One region of the Arthrobacter sp. PL16 genome, then DNA from elsewhere that is predicted to be linked to it. Evidence: predicted binding sites of a transcription regulator. Region 1 holds the regulator's gene; each other region holds the start of a gene.

Region 1 (9,615 bases):
CAGTCCAAGGTCGGTGACACCGTCACGAACCTGGCCAAGCCGGCTGCCACCTCCCTGGGCGGGTACCAGGATCCGAAACCCATGGTCTTCTCGGGTCTCTATCCGCTCGACGGCACCGACTACCCGGTGCTGCGTGACGCCCTGGACAAGTTCACCCTGAACGACGCCGCCCTCGTGTACGAGCCCGAGACGTCGGCGGCGCTGGGATTCGGCTTCCGTGTCGGCTTCCTCGGCCTGCTGCACCTCGAGATCACCCGCGAGCGGCTGGAGCGCGAGTACAACCTCGACCTCATCTCAACGGCACCGAACGTGGAGTACGAGGTGACCCTCGAGGACAAGCGCGCCCTGAAGGTCACCAATCCCAGCGAATACCCCGTCGGCAAGATCGCCGAGGTACGCGAACCCATGGTGTCCGCGACGATCCTCGCGCCGTCGGAGTTCATCGGCGCCATCATGGAGCTGTGCCAGCAGCGCCGGGGCGTCCTCGGGGGCATGGATTACCTGTCCGAGGAGCGGGTCGAAATCAGGTACCGGCTCCCGCTCGCGGAGATCGTCTTCGATTTCTTCGATCTGTTGAAGTCGAAGACCCGCGGATACGGGTCGCTCGACTGGAAGGCGGACGGTGACCAGGTCGCCGATCTCGTGAAGGTGGACATCCTGCTGCAGGGCGAGCAGGTGGACGCTTTCAGCGCCATCACCCACCGTGACAAGGCCTACGCCTATGGCGTCATGATGACGGGCAAGCTCCGTGAGCTGATTCCGCGCCAGCAGTTCGAGGTGCCGATCCAGGCCGCCATCGGGGCGCGCATCATCGCCCGCGAGAGCATTCGGGCGATCCGCAAGGACGTCCTCGCCAAGTGCTACGGCGGCGACATCACGCGTAAGCGCAAGCTGCTCGAGAAGCAGAAGGAGGGCAAGAAGCGCATGAAGATGGTCGGACGCGTGGAAGTGCCCCAGGAAGCCTTCATCGCGGCTCTGTCGTCGGACGAGTCGAAGGACAAATCCAAGAAGTGACGCCGAACAGTTCCAAGGAGGCGGGTCGTGCCTAGCGCCCTCCCGCTCGGCCTGCCAGCACCCGAGGACGGGGTGCTGCCGCCGGAGTCCGCACGCGGCGCCGCAGCGCGGGACTTCGGTCTCTACGTCCACATCCCGTTCTGCGCAGTCCGCTGCGGTTACTGCGATTTCAACACCTATACGGCTACGGAGTTGGGTGGCGGCGCATCACAGGACGCCTATGCCGGCTCGGTGCTTGCCGAGCTGGAGCTCGGTGAACGCGCACTCGAGGCATCGGGCGTCCCCGCCCGGCCGCTGTCCACGGTCTTCTTCGGCGGTGGCACGCCGACCCTCCTTCCGGCCGAGGATCTCGCAGCGATCCTCCGGTCCGCCCGGAACCGCTGGGGGCTCGCGCCGGACGCAGAGGTGACGACGGAAGCAAATCCTGACTCCGTCACACCGGACTCGCTCAAGGTCCTGCGCGACGCCGGCTTCACCCGCGTCTCCTTCGGTATGCAGTCGACAGTGCCGCATGTGTTGGCCGTGCTCGACCGGACGCACGCGCCCGAACGCGTGCCGCAGGCGGTGCAATGGGCCCGGGAGGCAGGGCTGAGGGTGAGCCTCGACCTCATCTATGGCACCCCTGGTGAGTCGCTCGAGGACTGGCGGACGTCGCTGTCCACGGCACTGTCCTACGGTCCCGACCACATCTCCGCGTATGCCCTGATCATCGAGGAGGGGACGCGGCTTGCCTCGCGCATCCGCCGTGGACAGGTCCCGCCCATCGACGACGACGACCACGCGGACAAGTACGCCCTCGCCGAGGAGATGCTCACGGCCGGAGGCCTGCACTGGTACGAGGTGAGCAACTGGGCGAGGACGCCCGACGACGAGTGCCGTCACAACCTCGCTTACTGGCGTGGCAGTGACTGGTGGGGTGCCGGCCCGGGGGCGCACTCCCATGTGGGTGGTACCCGCTGGTGGAACGTCAAGCACCCACGCGCCTACGCCGACGCTCTGGGCGACGGCAGATCACCTGCCGCGGGGCGGGAGGTCCTGTCCGCCGGCGATCGCTACGTCGAGGACGTCATGCTTCGAGTCCGTCTGCGGGAGGGTTTGGGCACCGACACGCTGACGCCGTCGGGCAGGAAGGCCGTTGCCGGGCTCATCGCCGATGGCCTCGTAGAGCCTGCTGCCGCTTTCGCGGGCCGCGTGATCCTGACCTTCACGGGCCGCCTGTTGGCCGACGCCGTCGTGCGCCGGCTCCTGCCCGACTGACGGACAGGATCCCGCACGCGTGCCTGACGGACAGGACCTGTCGCAGGGATAGGAGAGCGCTTTGCCACCGCCGATATCAGGCCGGCCGGTCGACGGCCTGACGCGGCCTAGCGGATCAGGCGCAGGTTCAGGGCGTAGCGGTAGGGCCGCCCGCGGTTTACCTGGATCCCTGCGTTCACCGAGAGGATCGTGATCGTGACCCAGATCAGCGCATTGAGAACGGCGAAGATGCCGCCGATCTCCGGTACGAGTGAGAGCAACCAGGCTACGAGGGCGAGGATCGTCGGCGGGAGCGTGAAGTTCAGCGCTTCCTTCGACTCCTGCGCCGTGAACGGGCCGCGGTCCTTGAAGATGAGGAAGATCAGCAGGGACGGGATGAAGCCCAGGATCCCGCCGAAGTGCGCCAGGGTGGCGAACTGGCGATCCTCGGACGCCGTGAGGGGGAGGGCGTTGGCCGGCGTGCCCTCGAACGCGGGTCGGGACTCGCCCCGTCCGTGGTGCTGGTGGTCGGCGGTATTGGACAACGGTATTCCTTTGCTGGCTGGCGGAACTCCTCCGCCGTGACTGTGCTTCAAGGATACGTGGTGGCTCGACTGCAAAGCCTCAGGCTGCGCCAGGCGGAGCAGTCAGGAAATCGATGACCTCTTCGACGCGACCGAGCAGGGACGGCTCGAGATCCGAGTAGGTGCTCACGCTCGAGAGGATGCGCTTCCACCCGTGCGCGACGGCGGCCTGGTTGTGGTGGGGCCAGCCGAGCCCGGCCAGGATGCCCGTCTTCCAATCCTGGTTGCGCGGCACGACGGGCCAGGCGTCGAGGCCGAGGGCGCCCGGCTTCACTGCTTGCCACACGTCCACGTAGGGATGTCCGACGATGAGGACATGATTCCGCGCACCCGGCACGGTCATGGCCTTCTGCGCGATGCGCGTCTCCTTGGTCCCGGGCAGCAGGTGGTCGACGAGGATCCCGAGCCTCCTCGTGGGGCCGGGTGCGAAGGCGCGGACGGCCCCTTCGAGGTCGTCGACGCCGTGCAGCGGTTCGACGACGATCCCCTCGAGCCGTAGGTCGTCACCCCACACCTTCTCCACGAGTTCGGCGTCGTGCTGGCCCTCGACCCAGATCCTGCTCGCCCGGGCGGTCCTCGCGCGGGCTCCTTCCACCCGGACGCTGCCGGACGCCGTTCGCGTCGGGACGGCAACGGGCACCAGGACGGGGGCGACGACGTGGATGGGCCTGCCGTCGAGGAGGAAGCCGTAGCCGAGCCGGAAGCTGCGTTGCTTGCCCCTCCGGTCCTCGAGCACCATGACGTGCAGGCCCCCGGACTTCTCGACCCGAACGACCGCGCCGACGAAGCCACTCTGGACATCCTCGAGGACCATGTCCTTCTCGACAGGCACATCGGGCAGGTCCACCCGCTTCGGAGCCGAGATGTCCTGTGCTCCCCACCCGTAGTCCATCCCGAGCGCGTCCTTCCAACAGGGGCTCCGACGGTCTGCCGCGGCCCGGGTTGCCAATACTAACAATCGGTGGGGACGTACTAGACTTGGCACTTGGGTGTGTCGAGTGCTAACTGCTCGGAACCACCCGGACAGCCTGATCGTGAGGTAGGAACAAACCCGGAGGTGACTTGAGGAGTGAGTGAACCGCGACGCCTGGAGGTACTCCGGGCCATCGTCGAGGACTACGTCCATTCCCGGGAGCCCGTCGGCTCCAAGGCCCTTGTCGACCGTCACCACCTCGGGGTCTCCTCGGCAACGATCCGCAATGACATGGCCGTCCTCGAGGAGGAGGGCCTGATCGCCGCTCCGCATACGAGCTCAGGCCGCATCCCCACGGACAAGGGCTACCGGTTGTTCGTTGACCGCATCTCCGAGGTGAAGCCTCTCTCGGCGCCGGAGAAGAAGGCCATCCAGACCCTGCTCGAGGGGGCGGAGGACGTCGATGACGTCATGGACAGGACCGTTCGGCTGCTCGCGCAGCTAACCAATCAGGTCGCGGTCGTCCAGTTCCCCCGCTCGGGGGGTGCCTCGGTCCGGCATATCGAGTTCGTCCTGTTGGCACCGCAGCAGATCCTGATCGTGCTGATCGCCACGAACGGCACCGTGCAGCAGCGCATCGTGCGCACGCATCCCGACATCCAGGAGGGCGACCTCGCGGAGATCAAGCAGCGGATACTCTCCGCCGTGTCCGGGGTGAAGCTCTCTGCGCTCCCCGGCGAGCTCGGCGTTGCACTGTCCCAGCTTCCCCCCGCCCTCAGGGCCCACGGGGGTACGATCGTCAAGGCGCTGGAGCAGCTTGCCGGCCTGGGCCGCGAGGACCGTATCCTGTTGGCGGGAACAGCCAACCTCGCGCGGTCCACCGGCGATTTTCCGCTCAGTATCGGCCCGATCCTCGAGGCACTGGAGGAGCAGGTCGTCATGCTTCGGCTCCTCTCCGAGATGGAGTACGACGCCCGTGGTATCTCGGTCAGGATCGGAAGCGAGAATCCCTACGGTGGCCTGTCCGGGGCTTCCGTGGTGGCGACGGGTTACGGACCGGACGCCGGTGCGAAGCTCGGCATCCTCGGTCCCACCCGGATGGACTACCCGACGACGATGGCCGCCGTGCGCGCCGTCGCCCGCTATCTCTCGAGGATCCTCGAGGAGTAGCGGCGTCCCCGCATCTCCGCCGGTTTCGCCGGCGAGCAGACGACAGAAGTTTCCAACAGGAAGTGATGTGCAGGAGTGAGTAATCACTATGAGGTCCTCGGTGTGGCGCAGGGCGCGACCGGGGAGGAAATCAAGAAGGCGTACCGCAAGCTCGCCCGCAAGCTCCACCCGGACGTGAACTCCGGAGACGACGCAGCCGAGGAGTTCAAGCTCGTCACGCGCGCCTACGAGGTGTTGTCCGACCCGCAGAAGCGCCGGGTCTACGACACCACGGGCAACGAGAACGGGACGGACACGGGATACGGTTCCGGCTACTCGGGCTCGGGCTTCGCCTTCCAGGACATCTTCGAGACGTTCTTCGGCGGCAGCGGCCAGCAGGGCGGTGCCCCATCCCGGACGCGCCGCGGCCAGGACGCGCTCATCAACGTCCGGATCGATCTCAAGGACGCCGTTTTCGGCACCAACAAGAAGATCGAGGTCGACACCGCCGAAGTGTGTCCCACATGTGACGGGTCCTGCTGCCAGCCCGGCACGTCGCCGCGCACCTGTGACATCTGCGGCGGCTCCGGCCAGGTGCAGCGTGCCGTGCGCTCCATCCTCGGCCAGGTCATGACCAGCGCTCCCTGTGGCACCTGCCAGGGCTACGGCACCGTGATCCCGAGCCCCTGCCACGAGTGCAGTGGCGAGGGCCGAATCCGCGCGCGCCGCACCCTCACGATCAAGGTCCCCGCCGGTGTCAGTACCGGTACCCGCATCCAGTTGGGCGGCCAGGGCGAAGCCGGCATAGCAGGAGGGCCGCAGGGTGACCTCTACATCGAGATCCGCGTCAACACCGACTCCACCTTCCTGCGCGATGGCGACGACCTGCACGTCACGCTGAGCGTGCCGATGACTGCCGCTGCACTCGGCACCTCCGTGCGCCTCGATACGTACGACGGCGATCAGGAACTGACCATCAGGCCGGGGACGCAGTCCGGCGAGATCCTGACGCTCCGGGGCCTCGGTGTCACGCACCTCCGCAACCAGGGCAGGGGAGACCTCCGCATCCACCTGAACGTGGAGACCCCGCGCAACGTCGATCACCAGCAGGAGGAGCTCCTGCGCAAGCTCGCCGAGCTTCGCGGCGAGGAATACACGGACGGCCAGCTGGCCAGCAGCGGGTCCGGCGTCTTCGCGCGGCTGCGGGAGCGACTCGGGAACCGCTGACGATGACGCGTCCCCTGTTCTTCGGGTCGGGCGAGGACGTCCGTGTGGCGCGTCCGGGCGGTGTCTTCGTTCTCGGCGGTGACGAGGGACGCCACGCGGCGACCGTGCGCCGGCTCTCCGTGGGAGAGCCGGTCGACGTCTCCGACGGCGCCGGTTACAGGCTCGGCGGGATCATCACCGCCGTGGGTACGGGAACGATCGAGCTGATGATCGAGACCGCGGGCCAGGACCCGGCCCCGCTGCACCGCCTCGTGCTCGTGCAGGCCCTGGCCAAGGGCGGCCGCGACGAGCAGGCCGTCGAGGCGGCCACCGAGCTCGGCGTCGACGCCGTCGTCCCGTGGCACGCCGAGCGGTGCATCGTTCGGTGGCGTGGGGACAAGGCGGAGAAGGGCCGGCAGAAGTGGGTATCGCTCGTGGCTGCCGCGTCCAAGCAGTCGCGCCGCTCGTTCGTGCCCGGGGTGCACCCCGTGATGGATACCACCAGGTTGGCTGCATGGGCTGCATCCGTCGATCGCGTCGTCGTCCTCCACGAGGATGCCGATGCCTCGCTCGCAGACCGGATTGACGCTCTCCGTGCCACCGGTGGCCTTGCCGCCGCGTCGTCGACCGCCGTCGTCGTCGGACCCGAGGGCGGCATCAGCGACGCGGAGCTGGAGAAGCTGCGCGCGGTCGGTGCCGAGTCGGCCCGCCTGGGGCCGCACGTTCTGCGGTCGTCCTCGGCCGGTCCGGCGGCCCTCGTCCTGCTGAACCACCTGCTGGGACGCTGGTAGCACCGCGGCCGCTAGCGGATGGTGATGGTCTTCGAGTCCTCGGCCGTGCCGCTGCCGGACGGCGTTGAAACGGTGATTGCGTACTGACCCGGGGGGAGTGTCACCGAGAAGGAGTAGGCGCCTGGCACACCGTCCTGCGGCGAGATGTCCACGGATCCGTCCCGGAAGAGGTTGGTGTCTCCGGCGGCCGAGCCGTCCACGCTCCGGTCGATGCGCCAGGCGAGCGAATCATCCGTAGCGGGGCCGACGCCGTGGATGGTCAGGCTCTCGGCGTCGTGCTCGACCCCCTCCTGGGGGTCTATCACCCACACGGGCGCGAGCGCCGACGGGTCCCGTGTCCATTCCCCGCCGAGATCGACGGCACCGAAAGCCCGGTAGTTCGCTGCCCCGTCGACGAGGACGACGACCGAGCTCGCTTCGCCTCCCGCGATGAGGCCGCCATGGGCGGCGGCCGCCGTAGCGGTATGCACCAGCTGCTGCAGGGCGAGCCGCGCTTCGTCCTCGTCGAGTCGCTTCGATACCGAGTCGGAGGAGATGTCCAGGGTGATCACGTTCTTGGTCGAGATGGAGGAGCTCACGCTCGAGGCCGGGCGCCACGGCGAGTGGTAGTCCGGGTCCAGGGGCTGCCCCTCCGTCATCACCTGCACGGCCTCGGAGATGGGATCGCCCGTTGCACCCGCGGGAGAGACGAGGTACTCGCGGAAGAGACGGTCCGTTCCTTCGACCTCGCCGAGCCAGTAGACGGGCAGCAGCGGCTGGGTCGCGTCGGCGGGACCGGCAGCGGCCCCCTGCTTCCGGACGGCAGCGTCGGAGGATCCATCGGTCCCCTCGCTGGACGCGGCCGTCAGCGATGGTTGCGCGAGGTCCGTCGTCGAAGCGCTGCCCGGGAGCAGGCCGGTGTCGGGCAGGAAGAAGATGCTGCTTGCGACGAGGACGCCGCCGGACACCAGGAGTATCCCGCGCAGTCCCAACCTGTTCTTCCGGAGGGGGTCGTGCTGGCTCATGCTCGACCCCTTTCGTCAGGCGCATGCGGGCGCGGTTCCAGTGAGGTGCTTGAATTCAGGTCATCGGAGGTCGGCGTCCTCACCGACCACATAGGGACCGGCACCGTCGATGGACGGCGTGACTTCGCCGGACCTGATTCAGCTTGGCACAGGGCCGGGGGTCGGTCCGCACCGAAAAGAGTCCTCTGCCTGACTGAAACCTGATCGATACGAAGCCGTTGCGGAATTGCGACGAAAGCTCAGGACGACTGGACACACCCGTCCGACGCCCGCGGCCAGGGAATCAAGACGGGTCCGCTCCTGTTGACATAAACGGTATGCCGTAACATTGAGGCTTCTGCCACTGCTGGTGCGGCCTGCTCGAGAAGAACGGCCACGCCGGAGGGCGGACCCGACACCACATCAGGACGACTACTCGAACGAGGGGCGATCGAAGGCCGGACGGCCGAGCTATGAGCGAATCTTCAACAGGCATCAACGCAGCAGGGCTGGACTCAAGGATTTTCATCTTCGACTCGACCGAGCAGATGGTGCAGGCGCTCGGGTCCAATGACGAGGCCCTCCGCCTGATCGAGGATTCCTTTCCCGGCGTCGGCCTCCAGGCCAGAGGGAACGAGCTCACCATCACGGGACCGTCCGCGGACGTCCTGCGCACGGAGCGCCTCGTCGGCGAGATCCGCACCATGGCCAGCAACAACGCAACCGTCTCCCCCCAGGTGCTCGAGCAGCTGGTCATGATGCTCAAGACGCAGAGCGCGGCAAGACCATCCGAGGTATTGTCCGTCAACATCCTGTCGTCCCGCGGCAAGACCATCCGCCCGAAGACCCTCAACCAGAGCACCTACGTGGATGCGATCGACCGCAACACGATCGTGTTCGGCATCGGTCCTGCGGGTACCGGCAAGACCTACCTCGCCATGGCCAAAGCAGTGCAGGCGCTGCAGCAGAAGGAGGTCAACAGGATCATCCTCACGAGGCCCGCCGTCGAGGCGGGGGAGCGGCTCGGATTCCTGCCGGGAACGCTCAACGACAAGATCGACCCGTACCTCCGCCCGCTCTACGACGCGCTGCACGACATGATGGACCCGGACTCCATCCCGCGCCTCATGGCCGCCGGCACCATCGAGGTGGCGCCCCTGGCCTACATGCGCGGACGGACGCTCAACGACGCCTTCATCATCCTCGACGAGGCCCAGAACACGACGCCCGAGCAGATGAAGATGTTCCTCACGCGCCTCGGTTTCGGTTCGAAGATGGTCGTCACGGGTGACGTCACGCAGGTGGACCTCCCCAACGGCACGAGCTCCGGGTTGCGCGTCGTCCGTGAGATCCTCGTAGACGTCGACGACGTCTACTTCAGCGAACTGGACGCCTCCGACGTCGTGCGCCACCGGCTCGTGGGGGACATCGTGAGCGCCTACAGCGCATGGGACGAGGATCAGCGGGCGGGGCAGTCGCGCTCCGGCCGACCGGTGAACGGACGATGAGCGTCGAGGTCAACAACGAGTCGGGCTACGACGTCGACGGCGAAGCCCTCGTCCGTCTCTCCAACTTCCTCTTCGAGTCGCTGTTCGTCCACCCCGAGGCAGAGCTGTCGATCATCCTGGTGGACACCGCCGCGATGGAGAAGCTCCATGTCGAGTGGATGGACGAGCCCGGTCCCACCGATGTGCTCTCCTTCCCCATGGACGAGCTTCGACCGGGGACCCCTGGCCGTG
Region 2 (10,681 bases), on a different contig from region 1:
ATACCGGCATCGCCGGAGCGGACGCGGGTCAGGGGCGCCATGACGACGCGGTTGGGCAGTTCCAGTGTGCCGAGCGTGAGGGGGGAGAACAGTTTCATATGTTCCTACTTTCCTGATCGGGGTGCGAGCCGGTTCTACTGTTCGGTAACCGGGCGCCACCGGGTGCTATTCCGGCTGTGTTCGGTGTCACGTAGCCGATCAGGCGCGCGTGCGGCCCGAGCCAGGTGGCATCCGGGCGGCGGCACCCTGGCGTGGCCGGGTGCGAACATGACGAAGCCCCGGGCTGGACCCGGGGCTTCTGCAGCGGAGGGACGGCGACGGACGTTACTTGATGTCCTGTTCGTCCATGGCGTTGAGCGGCGATCCGCCGCGATTCGCCGGATCATCGCTGGCATCGACCTCGTCGTCCTCCATCATGCCGAAGTCGACGTCCGCCGCGGCTTCGCCGAGCATCGGCTCCTCCGGTGGATACTGCTCGTCCCCGTGCCGGTAGCGGGCCTCGGCCGTCTCCTCGCGGAGGGTCTGGTCACTGAGGACGCCTTCCTCGCCGACGCCGGAGACGCCGTTCTCGTCGAAGTCGCTCTCGTCGTCGCCCGTCTCGGTGGCGCCGGGCTCGTCCTGCAGGAGTGGATCCTCCTGCCAGCGGTCCGGGTTGAGCTCAGCCGCATCCTCGTAGCTGTCCGGCTGGCCCTCGAGGACCGGGTCGAAGGCTTCGGGGGCAAGCGAATCATTAGGCACCTCGGGCTCCTCGCCCACGATAGTCAGTTCCTCATCGGGAAGGTTCTCTGTCATCTTCTCTGCCTTTCGTCGGTGCTGTGCATCCTTGGATCATCAGCCTACTGATGATCCTGCCCGGGCGACAGTCGGCGCCGTCGCCCGGGCAGGACTCGGCACGTCTAGGCGTGGTCACGCCAGCTGTGCATGGGTTCGAATCCGAGGAGGCGACGGGCCCTGTCGATGGACAGGAGGGTCTCGTGCCGGCCCACTTTCCGCGTCACCCGGACTCCGGGAAAGACCTCGGCGGCCAGTTCGGCACTTGGGCGGCTCATCACGGTGTCCGCTGCCGCGATGATGAAACGGTCAAAGCCGGGCGCCGCGTTCTGCAGGGCGCGCTCCACGGCCTGTGCGCCGTCACGCCCATCGATGTAGCCCCACAGATTCCACTTGCGGGCCAGGGCATCGGCATCGAAGGCTGGGAACTCGGCGTAGTCCTCCGGATCCATGACGTTCGAGAACCGCAGCGCCGTGATGCTCAGCTCCGGGTCCCAGCGGGCCAGCTCGATCGCGAGTTGCTCCTCGAGGTGCTTGACGAGGGAATAGGTGCTCTCGGGCCGGGCCGCGTACTCCTCGTCCACCGGAATGTAGGGCGGAGGGGTGTCGAAGGGCAGGCCGAGCACTGTCTCGCTCGAGGCGTAGACGATTCGTTTGATGCCTGCCCGCCTGCATGCCTGGAAGACGTTGTAGGTGGCCGCCATGTTGTTGTGGAAGGTCGCCGAGTCCGCTTGGAGGCCGGGGGCCGGGATGGCGCCCAGATGCACGACGGCGTCGAGTCCGGTGTGCATGTCGTCGACGCCGAGGAGGGCATCGATCACCTGCCCGTAGTCGCGCAGGTCGATCCGGAGGAAGGATGGGCTGCGTTCCCCGAACTGATCCAGCTCGAGGACGGTGTGGCCGGCGCCGCGCAGTCCGCGCACCACGCTGCGCCCCAGCTTGCCGTTCGATCCGGTGACCGCGACTGTGAGGTCCGCCATCAGACGGGGCGCGTCTCGGGCGAGACGGTCTTCGCCACGTCGGTCTCGGCGAGGTCGCCGATCGCGTCGTCGATCGCCTTCATGACGTCGTCCTCGAGCTTCACACCGGCGGCGACGGCGTTCGATTCCACCTGCTCCGGCCGTGACGCCCCGATGATCGCAGAGGCGACGTTCCTGTTCTGCAGTACCCAGGCGATGGAGAGCTGCGCCATGGTGAGACCTACGCCGTCGGCGATGGGCGCCAGTTTCTGGACGCCGGAAAGGACGTCATCGCTCATCCAGCGCTTGATCATGTCGGCGCCACCCTTGTCATCCGAGGCTCGGGTGCCCTGTTCAGGCTGCTGGCCCGGCAAGTACTTGCCGGTCAGGACGCCCTGGGCCACAGGGGACCAGACGATCTGCGAGAGGCCGAGTTCCTCCGACGTCGGCACGACCTCGCCCTCGATGACGCGCCACAGCATCGAGTACTGGGGCTGGTTCGAGATGAGCTGGAAGCCGAGGTCCTTGGCGAGGGCGTGCCCGTCGCGGATCTGCTGGGCGGTCCACTCACTGACACCGATGTACAGGGCCTTGCCCTGGCGCACGATGTCGGCGAACGCCTGCATCGTCTCCTCGAGGGGCGTCTCGTAGTCGTACCGGTGGGCCTGGTAGAGGTCCACGTAGTCGGTCTGCAGGCGTTGCAGCGACCCGTCGATGGACTCCATAATGTGCTTTCGCGAGAGTCCGACGTCGTTGGGGCCCTTGGGCCCGGTGGGCCCCCAGACCTTCGTGAAGATTTCGAGCGACTGGCGGCGCTCGCCCTTCAGCGCCTCTCCGAGGACGGTCTCCGCAGCCGTGTTGGCGTAGACGTCAGCGGTGTCGAACGTGGTGATGCCGACATCGAGCGCGGCGCGGACGCACTGTGTGGCGACGTCGTTCTCGACCTGGGAGCCGTGCGTCAGCCAGTTGCCGTAGGTGATTTCCGAGATTTTGAGTCCGCTGTTTCCGAGATATCTGAAGTCCATGATCCTGATGCTAACCACCCTGATCAGGCGAGTACAGGGCAATCCGTTCACTCAGGCAACATTCCTGTCATGCTACGCGGGAGGGTGATGTGCAGCCGCTAGACTTGAGGGCGTCCTTCCGTTGCCGCCCACCAGTGAATGAGGAATCTTGGTCCACTTCAGCGCTCGTTTCGCCACCGGGACAGAGCAGCAGGACTGGGATTCGCTCGTCACGGCGAACCCCGGCGGGGGCAACATGCTCCAGTCCGCAGCGTTCGCGGAGGTCAAGTCCCACCACGGCTGGAGGCCGAGGTTCGTGGTGATCGAGGGCGGGGGGTACACCAGCCACACGCTCATCCTCGAGAAGAAGGTGCCCCTGATCGGGGCGCTGTGGTACCTCATCAAGGGCCCGGCAGTCACCGAGGCGGCCCACGTGCCCGCAGCGGCGCAGGCGGTCGCCGACCTAGCGCGGCGGGAGAAGCACAGTGTCTTCGCCATCAAGGTCGAACCGGACCTCGTCGACGGCCCCGAGGTGCGCGAGGCCTTCCGCGCGGCCGGACTCGTCAAGACCTTCAACCTGCAGCCCAATGACAGCACGGCCATCCTGGACACGACGCCGGAGTCCAACCAGTTGCTGCGGAACCTGCACTCCCGCGGGCGCAATGCGGTCCGCAGGGCTATCCGCGAGGGCGTCGAGGTCCAGCGTATGGAGCCGACCGAAGAAACGTTCCGCGCCATGTACTCGCTGATGTCGCACATCGAAGACCGATCCGCCGCCCGCATGCGCTCGTTCGAGTACTACAGCCGCTTCTGGCAGAACTTCGTGGACGCAGGCCAGGGCCGCTTCTACTTCGTCCATGAGGACGGTCAGCCCTCGGTCGGCGCGTTCGTCATCAACTACGGCTCGAAGGGCACGTACAAGGACGGTGGGTCGCGTCCCGGCCGTACCCAGTACGGCGACTCGCACCTCGTCCAATGGACAGCCATCAACGATCTCAAGGACGAGTTCGGGATTGTCGAGTACGACTTCTGCGGCACCCCGCCGAGCGACCAGCTCAAGGACACGAGCCACCCGCACCACGGGCTCGGGCTGTTCAAGACGAGCTTCACCAAGACCGTCACGGACTATGCCGGCTGCTACGACCTCGTGGTCAGCGGCTGGAAGTATCGTGTGTGGAACACGATCGCTGAACGTGTTGCGCGCCAGGTGCACTGGCGGCGCACCCACCAGCCGTTCTACTGACCTACCATCGCGGACTGCTGCGGTGAAGCACGCATGAAAGGCGGCTGTGAAAGACGGTTCCACACCTGGGGACGGCCGATCGCCTTCCACCAACCCTTCGCCCGTGGCGGAGGCCCTGCCCGTGATCAAGCGTCCCTTCGATCCGTCCGAGAACGAGAAGAAGAAGATGGCGGGCGCTGCCGGTGGAGGTAAGGGCCCTCGGGTGCCGGCCCCGCCGAAACGCCCGAAGGCGGAGCCGAAGGCAGCACAGCAGGGTCGCCAGCGACGACCAGCGTCCCGCCCTACCGATGCGCTGCCCACCACCCCGCACAGCGTTCCACCGTCCGGCCGTTCCAACGCCGCCGCCCGCACCATGCTGCGCCGGCTGGTGCAGGGGGAGGCTCCACCGACCCAGGCGATGAGCATCGTCGAACGCCTGGCGGGAAGTCCCTACGCGAACCCCATGATGCACGTGGGCGGCCCCGACGCGAGCGCGCGCAAGGCGCTCGACTTCGCCCTCAACCTGGCCGAGACCATGTTCCGATACGGAGCGGGTGCGCTCGAGGTGGAGACGAGCATCATCGCCGTGACGGCTGCCTTCGGGCTGGAGAACATCGAAGTGGACATCACGAACCAGTCGGTGGTGCTGAACTACTCGGCCAAGGACCAGACTCCGACAACGGTCCTGCGCGTGGTGCGTTCCTGGACCAACAACTACGCCGGGCTCACGGCCATCCATCGGCTCGTGTCGGACATCGCCGGCGGTGGCGTCTCACGGACCGAGGCGGCGCAACGGCTCGACGAGATAACGCACCGACCCAAACCCTTCCCGCGCTGGATGGTCACCGCGGCCTTCGGCATCTTCGCTGCGGCCATCGTCGCCTTCGTCGGCGGAACGCCGCTCGGATCACTCATCGGCTTCGTGAGTTGCATCCTGGTGGACCTGGTGGGCCGCAAACTCGGCGAGTGGCGTGTCCCGGAGTTCTTCGCCGTGGCCACCTGCTCGGTCCTCGTGACACTGATCGCCATGATGTTCTGGTGGATGCAGGTACCGATCGCCCCTGCGCTCGTGGTGGTGGGTGGCATCCTCCTGCTCCTGCCGACGGGTCGGCTCGTGTCCGCCACACAGGACGCCATCAACGGGTTCCCGGTCACAGCTGCTGGCCGCTTCCTCTCGGCAGTCCTGATCTTCGCGGCACTGGTCGCCGGTATCGCCGTCGCCCTCGTGGCAGGGAACGCGCTGGGCATACCGCCCCTCGAGGTCCTCGAGTCATCGGGCTCGCAATATCCGTGGCCGGTGGTGGCCGTGCTGACCTTCATCGCCGTGGCAATGATCTGTATCGCCGAGCAGACGGACGTGAAGCTGGTGATCCCGACGTCGCTCGTCGCCGTCGCGGGGTACCTGCTCCTGATCAGCGCCACGGCCGCGGGAGTCGGGTATCGGCTCGCCCCGGCCCTCGCCGCCATCCTGATCGGGGCGCTCTCCCGCGTGGTCGCCCTGCGCCTCGGGGCTCCACAGCTCGTCGTCGCCGTACCCGCGGTGCTGTTCCTCTACCCGGGGCTGACCATCTTCCGGTCCATGTACATGCTCACCCTCGACTCCCAGGTGGTGAACGACGGCGCCCTGGGGCTCTTCAACGCGCTGACCGTGGTGCTCGCGATCGCGGCGGGAGTGGTGCTCGGTGACAACCTCGCCCGACCCTTCACGCGCAGGCTCAGTTCCGACGAGAGACAGCGGAACCGGCGGCGCTAGGGACGCCGGCGTCCGACGGCTCGCACTGCTGTGCCGGGGGCTCTGCGCCGTGGTTCTGTTGATGGCAGCGGCCACCGGTCCTCCTCCCGGCCGGGCGATGTGCTGCCGCGCCTGTTCGTCACGCGCCTACGCCGCGCCTGTTCGTCACGCGCCTACGCCGCGCCTGTTCGTCACGCGCCTACGCCGCGCCAGTTCGTCACGCGCCTACGCCGCGCCAGTTCGTCACGCGCCTACGCCGCGCCAGTTCGTCACGGGCCTACGCCGAGCTAGGACCGGCCGAGGTCCTCGACCAGTCGATGGGATCGGCGCCCTGCTGCACCAGCAACGCATTGGCACGGCTGAAGGGCCGCGACCCGAAGAAGCCGCGTGAGGCCGAGAGCGGGCTCGGGTGCACGGACTCGACCGTCGGCGTGGTGCCCAGCAGGGGCTTCAGGCGGAGAGCATCCTTCCCCCACAGGATGGCGACGAGGGGACCGCCCCGAGCCACGAGTGCCCGGATGGCCGCGTCCGTCACGAGTTCCCACCCCCGGCCCCGGTGCGATGCGGTCTCGCCGGCGCGGACCGTCAGCACGCGGTTGAGGAGGAGTACGCCCTGTTCCGCCCATCCGGAGAGATCGCCCGACGGCGGCACGGGGGAGCCAGTGTCGGACGACAGCTCGCGGTAGATGTTGGCGAGGCTGCGGGGGATCGGCCGCGTCGAGGGATGCACGGAGAAGCTCAGGCCGACCGCGTGGCCGGCGGTCGGATACGGATCCTGACCCACGATGACCACCCGCACCCTGTCGAGCGGTGTGGTGAAAGCCCGCAGGATGTCCCGGGCATCGGGCAGGATGCGGTGCCCCGCGTCGAGGTCGGAGGCGAGGGACGCTGCGAGCTGATGCAGGACGGGCTCGACCGGCTCGAGTGCTGCGGCCCAATCGGGACTGACCAGATCACCGATCGAGGCCGGTGCCGCGAACGGGAAGACCGACTCGTTGGGTGAGGGAGCAGTGTTCCCCGGCCTTCCCGGCGGGCCGGCTCGGCGGTTGGACGCCCTGTCGGGGAGTGTTGCAGGAAGATCGAAGAGTGCGCCGTCGTCGTGGACCATGCCCCCATTCTGACGTGCCGGACTGCGGGGGTTACCGCGAATGACACGCGTGTAATTCCCCTCTACCATGGGGTGACACGTGTGCGAGAAGGCGAAGAACGGAAGGCGGGAGCGGACATGGCGGAACCACAGCGGCATGTAGACGGCCCGGCCTCCGGACAGGATCCAAGGCTGGCGTTGGGCGACCGCGAGCAGCGCATGCTCGCACTCGAGCGCGAATGGTGGAAGTACTCGGGCGCCAAGGAACAGGCGATCCGCGACCTGTTCAACATGTCTGCCACGCACTACTACCAGCTGCTCAATGCGCTCATCGACACGGAAGCAGCGCTCGCACACGATCCGATGCTCGTGAAGAGGCTGCGTCGCCTGCGATCGACCCGCCAGAAGGCCCGCTCGGCGCGCCGTCTCGGCGCGGACATCTAGACCTGCCCGCACCCTCGACGAACGAAGGATCTCCCCTCACCCATGACAGACCATCCGCGGGACGAGTTCGACAAGGTCCCGGAGGCTTCGGCGCGCCAGGGTGTCCACCGCGAGCGGCTCGTCCCCGCTTCGTCAAGCGGCCTCGCGCTCAAGATCACTGTCGGGATCCTGGCCCTGCTGATCGGCCTGGGTGCCTACTTCATCCTCCCGCGCCTGGGCCTCTTCGCCGGTGGCGACGGTGCTTCCATGACCTCAGCCTCCTCGAGCGCCGATGGGTCGCCGGCCGGAGGGACGGCGGATCCCCCGGAATCGGCCGAGGCAGCCCCGGACTCGAGTGCGAGCTCCACGAGCGGGCCCGACGACGGTTCCACGAAGGAGCCGGACAACGAGCCGACGGCGTCCAGCGGCGCGGACCCCGCGGGGAACGCGGACCTCGCCCAGACCGTGAATGTGCTCAACGGTACCGGCGCGCCGGGCCTGGCCAGTGTTGCGGCCGGGCGTCTGGAATCTGCGGGCTGGAGCTCAGCACTTCCCGGCAACTGGGCGGGCGCCCCTCTCGACTCCTCGGTGGTCTTCTACAACGGCGAGGCGCAGCGTGCCAGTGCCGAAGCGGTGGCAGCGGATCTCGGGATCTCGGATTCCGTCGACAACCCGGACATCTCGCCGGACATCTCCGTAGTGCTCGGCCCCGAGTTCCAGTAGGCCCGGCTCTCTGCCGGTGACGAACCGAGGTCTGCCATCAGTCCTTCAGCGGGATACCGTTCGCGTCCCTCCGGAACTGCTCGGTCCCGACAAGGATCATGATGCCCTCGATCAGTCCCCAGATACCCGCAGCGATGGCGCTCAGGCCGAAGGTGAAGATCGCTCCTACCGTCGACATGAGGATCTGGATGATGCCGATGGTGGTGAAGCCGAGGTAGAACCGGTGGATGCCGAGGGATCCCAGCAGGATGCCGAGGATGCCCGCCACCACGCGTGATTTCTGGGGAGCGTAGGGCTGCCCGAAGGGCCCTTGGTTGTACCCGCCCTGATTGTAAGGACCCTGAGCGGAGGGCGACTGCTGATACTGGCCTTGTGGGTACTGGCCTTGGGAGTACGGTCCCTGGGAGTACGGTCCCTGGTGGGAGGGCGGCGATGGATACGGGTTCGGCTGGTAGGGACTGTGCGCATCGGCAGGGGGGCCGTAGCTGCCCCGACCTGACGTGCCCTGTCCGTACCCTCCGCCATAGTTGCCATGTCCGTAGGTGCCTTGCCTCTGCCCGCTGCGGGCGTCGTCCCCACCCTGGCCGGGAGCGCCCTCGCCAGGGGTGCCCGGATCCGCGGAGTCCTCGGGAGACGAGGGCGGGGTAGCGGAGTAAGGCGGGGTATACGGGTTCGCGGGGGTCGCCCCCGATCCGTCCGTACTCGTTGCGTCCGCCTCGGGTGCGGGGGTGTGGTGATCGTCTCCGACGGGTTTGCCTCCCATGCCCTGCTCGTCGTGGTTTCCGCTGTCAGGGCCGGTTGCTGGCGTCGACACGATGCCTCCTGTTGCTTGTGGTCCGCCCAACCTATGCCCTGAGGGGAATCGGCGCCATGGCGGGCACTGATCGTGCCCGATCCTTCTGGGGAGGAGGTGCCGGGACGCGCTGCAACAGGTTGCACTCAGTGGGTGGGAGTGCTAATTATTGAGTTAGCACTCGCGCGCGCAGACTGCTAAAGCTGTGCGTGGTGGGTGAAGCAGGCAAACCTGTGTGGTGGGGGTGGAGCCGGAACGTGAAAGAGATCGTTCAGGCGCTGCCCGGCCGTCGCGGGCACCACACGCAGGCAAGCATCATGTGCTGAAATGCAACCGTCCCCGAAAGGACCTACGCCGTTATGGCCAAGATCATTTCTTTTGATGAAGAGGCCCGCCGTGGCCTCGAGCGAGGCCTCAATATCCTCGCTGATGCCGTCAAGGTAACGCTCGGCCCCCGTGGTCGCAACGTCGTGCTCGAGAAGAAGTGGGGCGCGCCCACCATCACGAACGACGGCGTGTCCATCGCCAAGGAGATCGAGCTCGACGATCCGTTCGAGAGGATCGGCGCCGAACTCGTCAAGGAAGTCGCCAAGAAGACGGACGACGTCGCAGGCGACGGAACCACCACCGCCACCGTGCTCGCCCAGGCCCTCGTCAAGGAAGGCCTGCGCAACGTCGCGGCCGGAGCGGACCCCCTGAGCCTCAAGCGCGGCATCGAGAAGGCCGTCAAGGCCGTCATCGACGAACTCCTCGCCTCGGCCAAGGAAATCGAGACCAAGGAGCAGATCGCCGCCACGGCGTCCATCTCCGCCGGCGATACGCAGATCGGTGACCTGATCGCCGAAGCGCTCGACAAGGTGGGCAAGGAAGGCGTCATCACCGTCGAGGAGTCGAACACCTTCGGCCTCGAGCTCGAACTCACCGAGGGCATGCGCTTCGACAAGGGCTACATCTCGGGCTACTTCGTCACGGATGCCGAGCGCCAGGAGACTGTCCTCGAGGATCCGTACATCCTGATCGTCAACTCGAAGATCAGCAATGTGAAGGACCTGGTTGCTGTCCTCGAGAAGGTCATGCAGTCCGGCAAGCCGCTGCTGATCATCGCCGAGGACGTCGAAGGCGAAGCACTCGCGACCCTCGTGGTCAACAAGATCCGCGGCACGTTCAAGTCCGTCGCCGTCAAGGCTCCGGGCTTCGGTGACCGCCGCAAGGCGCAGCTCGCCGACATCGCCATCCTCACCGGTGGTCAGGTCATCGCGGAGGAGGTCGGACTCAAGCTCGAGACCGCCACGCTCGACCTGCTCGGTACCGCCCGCAAGGTCGTCGTCACCAAGGACGAGACCACCATCGTCGAAGGAGCCGGCGACGCCGACGCCATCGCCGGTCGCGTGGCCCAGATCCGTGCCGAGATCGAGAACTCCGATTCGGACTACGACCGCGAGAAGCTGCAGGAGCGCCTGGCCAAGCTGGCCGGCGGCGTTGCAGTCATCAAGGCCGGCGCCGCTACGGAGGTCGAGCTCAAGGAGCGCAAGCACCGCATCGAGGACGCCGTCCGCAACGCGAAGGCGGCCGTCGAGGAAGGCATCGTCGCCGGTGGTGGCGTTGCCCTCATCCAGGCTGGCGCGAAGGCATTCGCCAACCTGGAGCTCACGGGTGACGAGGCAACCGGCGCGAACATCGTCCGCGTTGCCATCGACGCCCCGTTGAAGCAGATCGCCTTCAACGCGGGCCTCGAGCCCGGCGTCGTCGTCGACAAGGTTCGCGGACTGCCCGCCGGCCACGGCCTGAACGCCGCAACCGGTGTGTACGAGGACCTGCTCGCCGCAGGCGTCAACGACCCGGTAAAGGTCACCCGTTCGGCCCTGCAGAACGCAGCGTCGATCGCCGGCCTCTTCCTCACCACCGAGGCCGTCGTGGCCGACAAGCCGGAGAAGGCAGCACCTGCCGGCGGCGGCGACGACATGGGT
Region 3 (10,681 bases), 620 kb from region 1:
TCGGAGAACCGGCGCGCCCGGTCGTAGAGATCCACCGTCTCCTTGTCGTCGTACCGCCAGAACTCGAGCGCCAGGAAGCGCTCGTACATGCGGTCGCCCACGATGGCGCCGACACGGAAGCTCAGGACCTGCTGGATGTAGCGGTCGACGCTCGTGAAGGCCCCCCACAGCAGACCGAGGACGGCGGTGACGACCACGTAGGTGATGGCAGACCGCCCCGCGGTCGGATCGCCGGAGTAGGCGGCTGCCAGCGCCGTCGTCGTCAGGGACGCGAAATACGTCGTGACCAGCGGCAGGACCGCCGAGATGAGCGACCCGGCGACCTTCATGGCGACGGCGCCGGGTGAGGCCTTCGCGCTCACCACCAGGACCTGCCCGACGGCGCGTGCGTAGGGGCCGAGGCGGAGTTTGCGGCGCGCGGTGACTTCCGGCTGCGGAAGTCCGCTCATGCCGGATCAACCCGCCAGCCGTGCTGCCCGGGAAGAACCGGTGCGGAGCTGCTACTTGGAGCCGTAGTTGGGTGCCTCGACCGTCATCTGGATGTCATGCGGGTGGGATTCCTTGAGGCCGGCAGCCGTGATGCGCACGAACTTGCCCTTGGCCTTCAGCTCGGGGATGGTGCGGGCGCCCGTGTAGAACATGGTCTGCCGCAGGCCGCCGACGAGTTGGTAGGCCACGGAGGCGAGGGGCCCGCGGTAGGCGACGCGTCCCTCGATACCCTCGGGGATCAACTTGTCGTCGCCCGTGACATCCGCCTGGAAGTAGCGGTCCTTCGAGTACGAGGTGTTCTTGCCGCGCGTCTGCATGGCGCCGAGGGAGCCCATGCCGCGGTAGGTCTTGAACTGCTTGCCGTTGACGAAGATCAGCTCCCCGGGGGCTTCCGCGGACCCGGCGAGCAGCGATCCGAGCATCACGGTGTCGGCACCGGCGACGAGAGCCTTGCCGATATCGCCCGAGTACTGGAGACCCCCGTCGGCGATCACGGGGACGCCGGCGGGAATGGCTGCCTTCGCGGACTCGTAGATGGCGGTGACCTGCGGGACGCCGACGCCGGCGACGACGCGCGTGGTGCAGATGGAGCCGGGGCCCACACCCACCTTGATGCCGTCCGCTCCGGCGTCGATCAGTGCCTGGGCGCCCTCGCGGGTCGCGGCCTGGCCGCCGATGATGTCCACGTGGGCCAGCGACTTCTCGGCCTTGAGCCGGGCGATCATCTCGAGCACGCCGGCGCTGTGCCCGTTGGCGGTGTCGACGAAGAGGGCGTCCACGCCGGCGTCGACGAGCGCCATGGCGCGCTCCCAGCCGTCGCCGAAGAAGCCGATCGCCGCACCGACGCGGAGGCGGCCGTCGTCGTCCTTCGTGGACAGCGGGTACTGCTCGGCCTTAGTGAAGTCCTTGACGGTGATCAGCCCGCGGAGGACCCCCTCGTCATCGACGAGGGGGAGCTTCTCGATCTTGTTGGCCGCGAGGAGGTTGATAGCGTCGTCCCCGCTGATGCCGACCCGCCCGGTGACGAGCGGCATCTTCGTCATGACCTCGTGCACGAGCATGCTCGGGAAGTCCCGCTCGAGCACGAAGCGGGTGTCACGGTTCGTGACGATGCCGAGGAGGTGGCCGCCGTCGTCAACCACGGGCAGGCCGGACACCCGGTAGTGGCCGCAGAGCTCGTCGAGTTCCTGCAGCGTGGCCTTCGGTCCGATGGTCAGCGGATTGGTGATCATGCCGGACTCGCTGCGCTTCACGCGGTCCACCTGTTCCGCCTGGTCGGAGACGGACAGGTTGCGATGGATGACGCCGAGGCCGCCCTGGCGGGCCATGGCGATCGCCATGCGCGCTTCGGTCACGGTGTCCATGGCTGAGGAGAGCAGCGGGGTCTTGACCGTGATGCGCTTGGAGATGAGCGAGGACGTGTCCGCCTCCGAGGGGATGACGTCGGTGTGGCCGGGGAGCAGGAGCACGTCGTCGTACGTCAGGCCGATGAATCCGAAGGGGTCGTGGGTTTCGTTCTGGCCGGACTGCTGGCTCACTGCTGCGCCTCTTTCGGTGTCACCGGGTGGGGAAGGGACCTTCGGCTACGATGCGCCGGCGGGCTCTTTCAGTCTAGAACGGATCGCGGGGGTGCCCTATTCCGGTGACAGGCCTCACGTCACCAGCCGAGCACGGCCTTCAGTCGCTCCTCGAAGACAGGGATGGTCGTCTCGACGTAGGTCTTCGACAGGTGGTCATGGTCCATGTAGACGCGCACGTTCGAGCGCGAATTCCCACAGCCTCGAGCGCGTATCGAAATAAGCAGCAGCCTGGTCGGCACCGGTCTGCCGGACGGAGAACGCGAGGGACAGCAGGAAGACCGCACCGAACAGCGCGATCAGCACCGGCCTCGGCCGGGCCCGCGTCATTTTCACGATCACGGCGCAGGCCGCGAACAGCAGCGGCCAGAGGAGGAACACCTGTCCCTGGATGGACAGTGACCAGAAGTGCTGCAGCGGGCTCGCGGCGCTGTGGTCCAGTGCGTAATAGTCGACGGCGTTGCCTGCCATCTCCCAGTTCTGCCGATAGGTCAGGGCCGCCCAGGTCTGGTCGAAGACCGACCTCCAGCGCGAACTCGGGATGAAGACGGCAGTCGCCGCGAGGACTGCGAGGAGCACGACGGCGGCGGCGGGCAGCAGGCGCTTCAGCAGGCCGAGCCAGTGGGCCGCGAGGGCCAGCGGCTTCCCCGCCTCGAGGCGCCGCGTGAACGTGAGCGTGAGCAGGAACGCCGAGACGAGCAGGAAGACATCCACGCCACCCGATACCCGCCCGAGCCACACGTGGTACACCACCACCATGGCGACGGCGAGCGCGCGGAGTCCCTGCACTTCGGGGCGGAACCGGCGGTCCCCGGGGCCCGACGACGCGTCGGCGGCACGCTCCGACGGTGCGGCGGGCAGGACGGCGGTCATGGTGTCCCTCCTCGGGGTGCGGGTGCTGCTGGACGATCGCAAACCGTCAGTTTATCGTTGCGTGACCTTTCCCCGGGTCCTGCCCAGCCACCTGCGGCCCCCGGTCCTTCGATGCGGCGCCCGACGACGTATCCTAGAAGGAGTATCTTCCCGGCTCGACCGGGACCACTTCAGGGATCCGCCGGGATTGCCGGCCTCGACGACGTACGTCCAGTGGCCTCTCCCCTGCCCCCGCCACCACTGAGAGAAACCTAATCTGTGAATAAAAGACCTGCCGCACTGACAGCACCACGGGAACTGGCCAAGGGAGCCATGCGCATCGTCGCTCTCGGTGGCATCGGTGAGATCGGCAGAAACATGACCGTCTTCGAGTTCGACGGCAAGCTGCTGATCGTGGACTGCGGTGTCCTGTTCCCCGAGGAACACCAGCCGGGCATCAACGTGATCCTGCCGGACTTCTCCTACATCAGGGACAGGCTCGACGACGTCGTGGCCGTCGTCCTGACGCACGGACACGAGGACCACATCGGTGGCGTCCCGTACCTGCTCAAGGAACGGGCGGACATCCCCCTGGTCGGCTCGCGCCTGACGCTCGCCTTCATCGAGGCGAAACTGAAGGAACACCGCATCACGCCGAAGACCATCCAGGTCAAGGAGGGCGACCGCCGCACCATGGGCGGGTTCGACCTCGAGTTCGTCGCCGTGAACCACTCCATCCCGGACAGCCTCGCCGTCGCCATCCGCACCGCGGCCGGCATGGTCCTGCACACGGGCGACTTCAAGATGGACCAGTTCCCCCTCGACCGCCGCATCACCGACCTCGCGGGCTTCGCCCGCCTGGGCGCCGAGGGCGTGGACCTCTTCCTCACGGATTCGACGAACGCGGACGTCCCCGGCTTCACGACGTCGGAGAAGGACCTCGCGCCCGCCATCGACGCCGTGTTCCGCACCGCACCGCGCCGGATCATTGTCTCCAGCTTCGCGAGCCACATCCACCGCATCCAGCAGATCATCGACACCGCCCACCGCCACCGCCGCAAGGTGGCGTTCGTGGGACGTTCGATGGTCCGCAACATGACCATCGCCGCGGACCTCGGTTACCTGAACATCCCGCAGGGACTGCTCGTCGACTTCAAGAAGCTCGAGCGCAGCGACGACCACAAGGTGGTGCTGATCTGCACCGGTTCCCAGGGCGAGCCCATGGCCGCGCTCTCGCGCATGGCCAACAAGGACCATGCGATCCGCATCAGCGAGGGCGACACCGTCCTGCTGGCCAGCTCACTCATCCCGGGCAACGAGAACGCGATCTACGGCATCATCAACGCCCTGACCGAGATCGGCGCGAACGTCGTCCACAAGGGCAACGCCAAGGTGCACGTCTCCGGGCACGCCAGTGCCGGTGAACTCGCGTACTGCTACAACATCGTCAAGCCCCGCAACGTCATGCCGGTACACGGCGAATGGCGCCACCTGCGCGCCAACTCGGAGATCGCCGTCGCTACCGGCGTCGATCCCCGCAACGTCGTCCTCGCCCAGGACGGGGTGACCGTGGACCTCGTCCGCGGTCGCGCCACGATCTCGGGCAAGGTCGAGGCGGGCCTGGTCTTCGTCGATGGGGACAGCGTCGGGGGCATCACCGAGGAGGACCTCGTGGAGCGCCGCCGCCTGGCCGAGGAGGGTGTCGTCACGGTCCTCGCGATCATCGACCCCGACAACGGCGACCTCGTCGAGGTCCCGGAGTTCTTCACCAAGGGCTTCTCCTGCTCCGACGAGGACCTCGACAAGGCCGGTGCAGCCGTCGAGAAGGCCCTGCGCGACGCCGCGTCGAACCGACAGGGCGGACGTCGCCAGGATCCGGAAGAGATCATCGAGCGGGCCACGGCCAACTGGATGCGCCGGTTCTACAACCGCCAGCCCGTCGTCACCGCGATCGTCGTCGACGCCTGACCAGCGCCACCCCACACGATGGGTAGCACCACGGAGCCCGGTACTCGAAGGAGTACCGGGCTCCGTCGTCGATCAGGGGGTGGTATCCCTTGGGGCGGGTCGCGCAGGAAGGATCGTTGCACGGACCAGTGAACGGTCGTAGGCGATCCGGCCCTCGTTCTCGAGGATCAGTTCATCCGACAGCTCGAGCCCCGTGCGCTTGTCGCGCTCGGACCGGAACACCCTGTTGTGGCGGTACACCTCACCCTCCTGCTCGTAGAAATACGCGTCGCGCTCCCTGATGTGGAACTTGGTCGGCAACTCCCGGTCGGCGCGGAGCTCGCCCCGCAAATACTCGTCCGTCGTCCATGTGCGGAACTGGAACAGGTACGGCGTGCGGTTCTCGACCTGGTAGTCAAGATAGTTGAACGCTATCGAGGTGCCGGTGCCCCAGGGGATCTGCCGATTGTAGTCCGGGAACAGGTCCAGCCCGTTGTGGTGGTGGTGCTCCACGACGGTGAGCGGACTGTGCAGCACCATCCAGTGCAGCAGGTTCGTGAACTGGCACATCCCGCCACCCATCCCGCGGGTCGGTTCACCGTTGCTGATGGTGAGCCCTTCCCTGTAGCCCTCCTTGGCCGAACAGCGGCCCGCCAGGTTCCAGAACGAGAAGCGCTCACCAGGGGCGATCAGGATGCCGTCGATCTTCGGTGCTGTCAGACCGAGGCTCATCGCCTTGTTGTCCTGCAACTCCGTGTCGACGTTGCCGAGCCTTCGCCGGATCAACGAGGAATGCCGGTAGACCGTGACGGGTAGTTCCTCCTGCGGCCGCGTCATCGCAAGGGTGCCCTTCTGCCGCAGGTTCCGTACATGCCTGAGCAGGATCATCCGCTCGGTCGCGATGCGGTAGGTCAGCGGCGATATCTCGCCGAACAGTCGTCGTGCCACGCCTCCCCCTCCTTCTGAGCGTCGTCGTTCCACAATGCTAGGGAGTACATCGGCAGCCGGCACAGGGCTGTGGGCCGTCACGGACGCCGGGCCCGACACTGGAAGCTTCGGACACAGAAGCACCCCGGCGCGGGTATGCGCCGGGGTGCTTCTGAAACTGCCGATGGGGCCAGAAGCCCCCGTGTCCTAGTGCGAGTGGCCGTGGCCTTCTGCGCCGTCGGACTCCTCGGGCTTCTCGACCACGAGGGTCTCCGTGGTGAGTACCAGCGCGGCGATGGAGGCAGCGTTGCGCAGTGCGGAGCGCGTCACCTTCACCGGGTCGATGATGCCGGCGTCCACGAGGTTCTCGTACTCGCCGGTCGCGGCGTTGAAGCCGTGACCCACCTCGAGGTCCGAGACCTTGGCGACGACGACATAGCCCTCGTGTCCGGCGTTCTCGGCGATCCAGCGCAGCGGCTGGGCCAGGGCGCGGCGGACGAGGCCGATAGCGGTGGCCGCGTCGCCCTCGAGTGCCAGCACGTCGGGATCCGTGTCCAGTGCCTTGCCGGCATGGACCAGGGCCGAGCCGCCACCGGCGACGATGCCCTCTTCGAGAGCCGCACGCGTCGAGGACACGGCGTCCTCGATGCGGTGCTTCTTCTCCTTGAGCTCGACCTCGGTAGCTGCGCCGACCTTGATGACGCCGATTCCGCCGGCGAGCTTCGCGAGGCGCTCCTGGAGCTTCTCGCGGTCCCAGTCGGAGTCGGTGCGCTCGACCTCTGCGCGGATCTGCGCCACGCGGTCGGCGACGTCGGACGCGCTGCCGGTGCCGTCGACGATCGTGGTCGCATCCTTGGTGACGGTGATCCGGCGAGCGGAACCGAGCACCTCGAGGCCCACCTGGTCCAGCTTGAGGCCGAGATCCGGCGAGACGACCTGCGCGCCCGTGAGGGTGGCGATGTCCTGCATCATGGCCTTGCGGCGGTCACCGAAGCCGGGAGCCTTGACGGCGACGACGTTCAGGGTTCCGCGGATCTTGTTGACGACGAGCGTCGAGAGCGCTTCGCCCTCGATGTCCTCGGCGATGATGAACAGCGGCTTACCTGCCTGCAGGGCCTTCTCCAGCAGCGGCAGGAACTCCTGCAGTGACGAGATCTTGCCCGAGTTGATCAGGATGAGCGCGTCCTCGAGGATGGCTTCCTGCCGCTCCGCGTCGGTCACGAAGTACGGCGAGAGGTAACCCTTGTCGAACTGCATGCCCTCGGTGAGGACCAGTTCGGTCTGCGTGGAGGAGGACTCCTCGATGGTGATCACACCATCCTTGCCGACCTTCTCGAAAGCCTCGGCGAGGAGGTCTCCGACCTCGGTGCTCTGGGCGGAGATGGACGCGACGTTCGCGGTCTGCTGGCCGACGACCTCGCGGGCGTTCTCCAGCAGGCGCTTGGCGACGGCCTCGACCGCGACCTCGATGCCGTGCTTGAGCTGTCCTGGTGCGGCCCCGGCGGCCACGTTGCGGAGGCCCTCCTTGACGAGAGCCTGGGCGAGGACCGTCGCGGTGGTGGTTCCGTCACCGGCGACGTCGTTGGTCTTGGTGGCTACTTCCTTGGCCAGCTGAGCGCCGAGGTTCTCGTACGGGTCATCGAGTTCGATCTCGCGGGCGATCGTGACGCCGTCGTTCGTGATGGTGGGAGCGCCCCACTTCTTGTCGAGCACGACGTTGCGTCCACGGGGGCCCAGCGTCACCTTGACGGTGTTCGCGAGCTTGTCCACGCCGGCCTCGAGGGCACGGCGGGCGGCGTCGTTGAATTCCAACTGCTTTGCCATTGTTGATTCCTTTCAGGCTTGTGCAGCGAGAAAAAACCCCGGCCATCGCGGGCCGGGGCTTCTCCGTTCGGGGTACTACTTGACGACGACTGCGAGGACGTCGCGGGCGGAGAGCACCAGGTACTCCTGGCCGCCGTGCTTGACCTCGGTTCCGCCGTACTTCGAGTAGATGACGATATCGCCCTCGGCGACATCGACGGGGACGCGGTTACCGTTGTCGTCGACGCGACCCGGTCCAACTGCTACGACCTCGCCCTCCTGGGGCTTCTCCTTGGCCGTATCCGGGATGACGAGGCCGGAAGCAGTGGTCTGCTCGGCTTCGAGGGGGCGGACAACAATACGATCCTCAAGGGGCTTAATAGAGACCGACACTCGGGCTCTCCTTTGCGTTCGATACCAATGGAATATAGGCCGTCGGGCTGGGCGTGAACCGTCGTCGCGGTGCCGGCGAACGCTTCCCTCGGGATTAGCACCCACAGGGAGTGAGTGCCAGTCCTGACTGTATGCAACGGCTGGCACTCGGTCAAGGCGAGTGCCAGCCGTTGCGGATTCCGCCACCGCGGGCGGCTGCCATCCATCAAATAGGTCACGCTTCGTTTGCGTAATTCACCGGCTTCCCTCTACATTCGAGAAGGTAAGGCACTCCTTACTTCCACCGCCGGCCCTGCCCGGCCCTTACCTTCCGGAGCCAATCCATGGCACATGTGCGACTCGCCGTCCTCTCCGCCGCCGCCGCGGCCACCCTTGCCCTCTCGGGATGCGGTGGATCCTCCGAAGCGGCAGGTGAGCCCACAACAGCCGCTTCGGTCACCATCGACCACGCGCAGGGAACCACCGAAGTACCCGTGGACCCCCAGAACGTCTTCACCTTCGACCTCGGCGCTCTCGATACGCTCGATGCACTCGGGGTCGACGTCGCCGGCGTACCGCAGGGAACCCTGCCCGCCCAGCTGTCGGACTACGAGGGGGGCGACACCGCGAACATCGGCTCCATGAAGGAACCGGATTTCGAGGCGATCGCCGCCGCCGAGCCCGACCTGATCATCATCTCGGGCCGCGTGGCCGACTCCTATGACCAATTGTCGGAGATCGCACCGACGATCGACCTCAGTGTCGATGCCGCCGACCCGATCGCCAGCTTCACCGAGCACACCGAAGCACTCGGCCGCATCTTCGACCTCGAGGACGAAGTGACCGAGCGCCTTGCGAACCTCCAGACCGGGATCAGCGAGACGAAGGAGGCCGCTGCATCCGCCGGGAACGGCCTGGTCCTGCTGACCAGTGCGGGCGAGGTAACGGCCTACGGGTCCGGGTCGCGCTTCGGGCTCATCCACGATGTCCTGGGCGTCGAGCCCGCCGCGGACGTGAAGTCCGAGGGCACCCACGGTGAGGCCGTCTCGTTCGAGTACATCGCCGATGTCAATCCCGCGCACCTGTTCGTCATCGACCGCGACGCCGCCGTCGGCGAGGCCGGCGCGGCGGGTGCAGCCGTCCTGGACAACGAACTCGTGAACGGCACCGACGCCGTGAAGAACGACGCCGTCACCTACCTCGATTCCGCGAGCTGGTACCTGATCGGCTATGGCCTGAACAACCTCGACGCGATGGTGTCCGCGGTCAACGAGGCCGTCGCGGCCTGATCGGCACACTGCTCCCCCTCGGCAGGTACCTCTTGGCAACACTCATGTTCCGGTCGAAGCAACCGGCACAGCAGCACGGCTCCGTCCGACCGCCCGCCCTGTGGCTGGCCGCCGGAGCCGTGCTGCTGCTTGCCCTCATCAGCCTCTTCGTCGGGGTGTCCGACGTCTCACCGGCCGATCTCCTCGCGGGAGACGCCGCGGTTTGGCAGACCTTCCTCGTGAGCCGGATCCCGCGCACCCTGGCCGTGATCCTGGCCGGTGTCGCGCTCAGTATCGCGGGATTCATCCTTCAGCTCATGGCGCGCAACCGGTTCGTGGAGCCGTCCACCGTCGGCACGGTGGAGTCCGCCACGGCCGGCATCCTCGTGGCGACTCTGCTCCTGCCCGCCATTCCGATCGTCGGAAAAATGGTCGTCGCCGCCCTCTTCGCCATGGCGGGGACCGCCCTGTTCCTGGTCGTGCTCCGCCGCATCCCGCTGCGCAACACCCTGATCGTCCCCTTGGTCGGCATCATGCTCGGCGGTGTCATCTCGGCTGTGACCACCTTCTTCGCCTACCGCTTCGATCTCCTGCAGACCCTGAACACCTGGATGATCGGCGATTTCTCCGGCGTCATCCGCGGCCGCTACGAGCTCCTGTGGATCGTCGCCGCCCTCGCCGTCGTGGGCTACATCTGCGCGGACCGGTTCACCGTGGCCGGGATGGGCGAGGAGTTCACGACCAACCTCGGCCTGAACTACCGCCGCACCATGAACCTCGGACTGGTGCTGGTGAGTCTGATCAGCGCCGTGGTGGTCGTGGTGGTCGGTTCCATCCCCTTCCTCGGGCTGATCGTCCCCAACCTGGTGTCCCTGCTCATCGGCGACAACGTGCGCAGGGCCGTGCCCTGGATCGCCGTGTTCGGCGCCGGTTTCGTCCTGCTGTGCGACATCCTCGGCCGGGTCATCCGCCTGCCCTACGAAGTGCCCGTGGGCGTCATCGTCTCCGTGGTCGGCAGCGCGCTGTTCATCACGCTCCTCGTGAGGAGGACCGCCGGTGCGCGGTAGGACAGGGGCCCTTCCCGCCGCCGTCGTGCAGACGGCACGGAGACCCGTGCGGACGCTTCCTCCGCGAGTCTGGCTGGTGGTCCTCGGCGTCACCGCCGCGGCCCTCGTGGCGGCTTTCCTGCTCGTCGGCCTCGAGGGAAACCTCGCCTACGTCCTGCCGCGGCGACTCAACCGGATCGGCGCCATGGTGCTCGTCGCCGTCGCCGTGGGGGTGTCGACGGTGTTGTTCCAGACGGTGACCGGCAACCGGATCCTGACGCCGTCGATCATGGGGCTCGATGCCCTCTACATCCTCATCCAGACTTCACTGGCCTTCGCCCTCGGCGCCTCCACGCTGCTGACGCTCGGCCCGCCGATCCGCTTCGCCGTGGAAGTCACC

What was found. Region 1 encodes HrcA, which represses chaperone genes, less so after heat shock. Its sites were predicted from a motif close to TTNGCACTCGNNNNNNNCGAGTGCNAA; they were not measured.
Region 2: groL (chaperonin GroEL) is a predicted target of HrcA. The motif match lies at 8,889-8,915, and genes of this name have one in related genera.
Region 3: groES (co-chaperone GroES) is a predicted target of HrcA. The motif match lies at 8,129-8,155, and genes of this name have one in related genera.

Annotation. Positions count from the first base shown of each region.
Region 1 is NZ_JAXCIC010000001.1:689,442-699,056, forward strand. It holds gene lepA (translation elongation factor 4) at 1-1,014, shown strand, start outside; gene hemW (radical SAM family heme chaperone HemW) at 1,042-2,271, shown strand; gene RCH21_RS03175 (DUF4870 domain-containing protein) at 2,379-2,795, opposite strand; gene RCH21_RS03180 (DUF3097 family protein) at 2,875-3,726, opposite strand; gene hrcA (heat-inducible transcriptional repressor HrcA) at 3,904-4,917, shown strand; gene dnaJ (molecular chaperone DnaJ) at 4,993-6,123, shown strand; gene RCH21_RS03195 (16S rRNA (uracil(1498)-N(3))-methyltransferase) at 6,126-6,893, shown strand; gene RCH21_RS03200 (GerMN domain-containing protein) at 6,905-7,897, opposite strand; gene RCH21_RS03205 (PhoH family protein) at 8,350-9,384, shown strand; gene ybeY (rRNA maturation RNase YbeY) at 9,381-9,615, shown strand, end outside.
Region 2 is NZ_JAXCIC010000010.1:46,362-57,042, reverse strand. It holds gene RCH21_RS15725 (alkene reductase) at 1-98, opposite strand, end outside; gene RCH21_RS15720 (hypothetical protein) at 325-792, opposite strand; gene RCH21_RS15715 (NAD-dependent epimerase/dehydratase family protein) at 897-1,751, opposite strand; gene RCH21_RS15710 (aldo/keto reductase family protein) at 1,751-2,755, opposite strand; gene RCH21_RS15705 (lipid II:glycine glycyltransferase FemX) at 2,904-3,977, shown strand; gene RCH21_RS15700 (threonine/serine exporter family protein) at 4,144-5,709, shown strand; gene RCH21_RS15695 (uracil-DNA glycosylase) at 5,966-6,796, opposite strand; gene RCH21_RS15690 (DUF3263 domain-containing protein) at 6,914-7,219, shown strand; gene RCH21_RS15685 (LytR C-terminal domain-containing protein) at 7,262-7,921, shown strand; gene RCH21_RS15680 (TM2 domain-containing protein) at 7,959-8,735, opposite strand; gene groL (chaperonin GroEL) at 9,074-10,681, shown strand, end outside.
Region 3 is NZ_JAXCIC010000001.1:67,438-78,118, reverse strand. It holds gene RCH21_RS00410 (ABC transporter ATP-binding protein) at 1-449, opposite strand, end outside; gene guaB (IMP dehydrogenase) at 501-2,027, opposite strand; partial or broken gene RCH21_RS00400 (acyltransferase family protein) at 2,250-2,939, opposite strand; gene RCH21_RS00395 (ribonuclease J) at 3,252-4,886, shown strand; gene RCH21_RS00390 (VanW family protein) at 4,959-5,813, opposite strand; gene groL (chaperonin GroEL) at 6,000-7,616, opposite strand; gene groES (co-chaperone GroES) at 7,692-7,988, opposite strand; gene RCH21_RS00375 (siderophore ABC transporter substrate-binding protein) at 8,312-9,256, shown strand; gene RCH21_RS00370 (ABC transporter permease) at 9,289-10,302, shown strand; gene RCH21_RS00365 (iron chelate uptake ABC transporter family permease subunit) at 10,292-10,681, shown strand, end outside.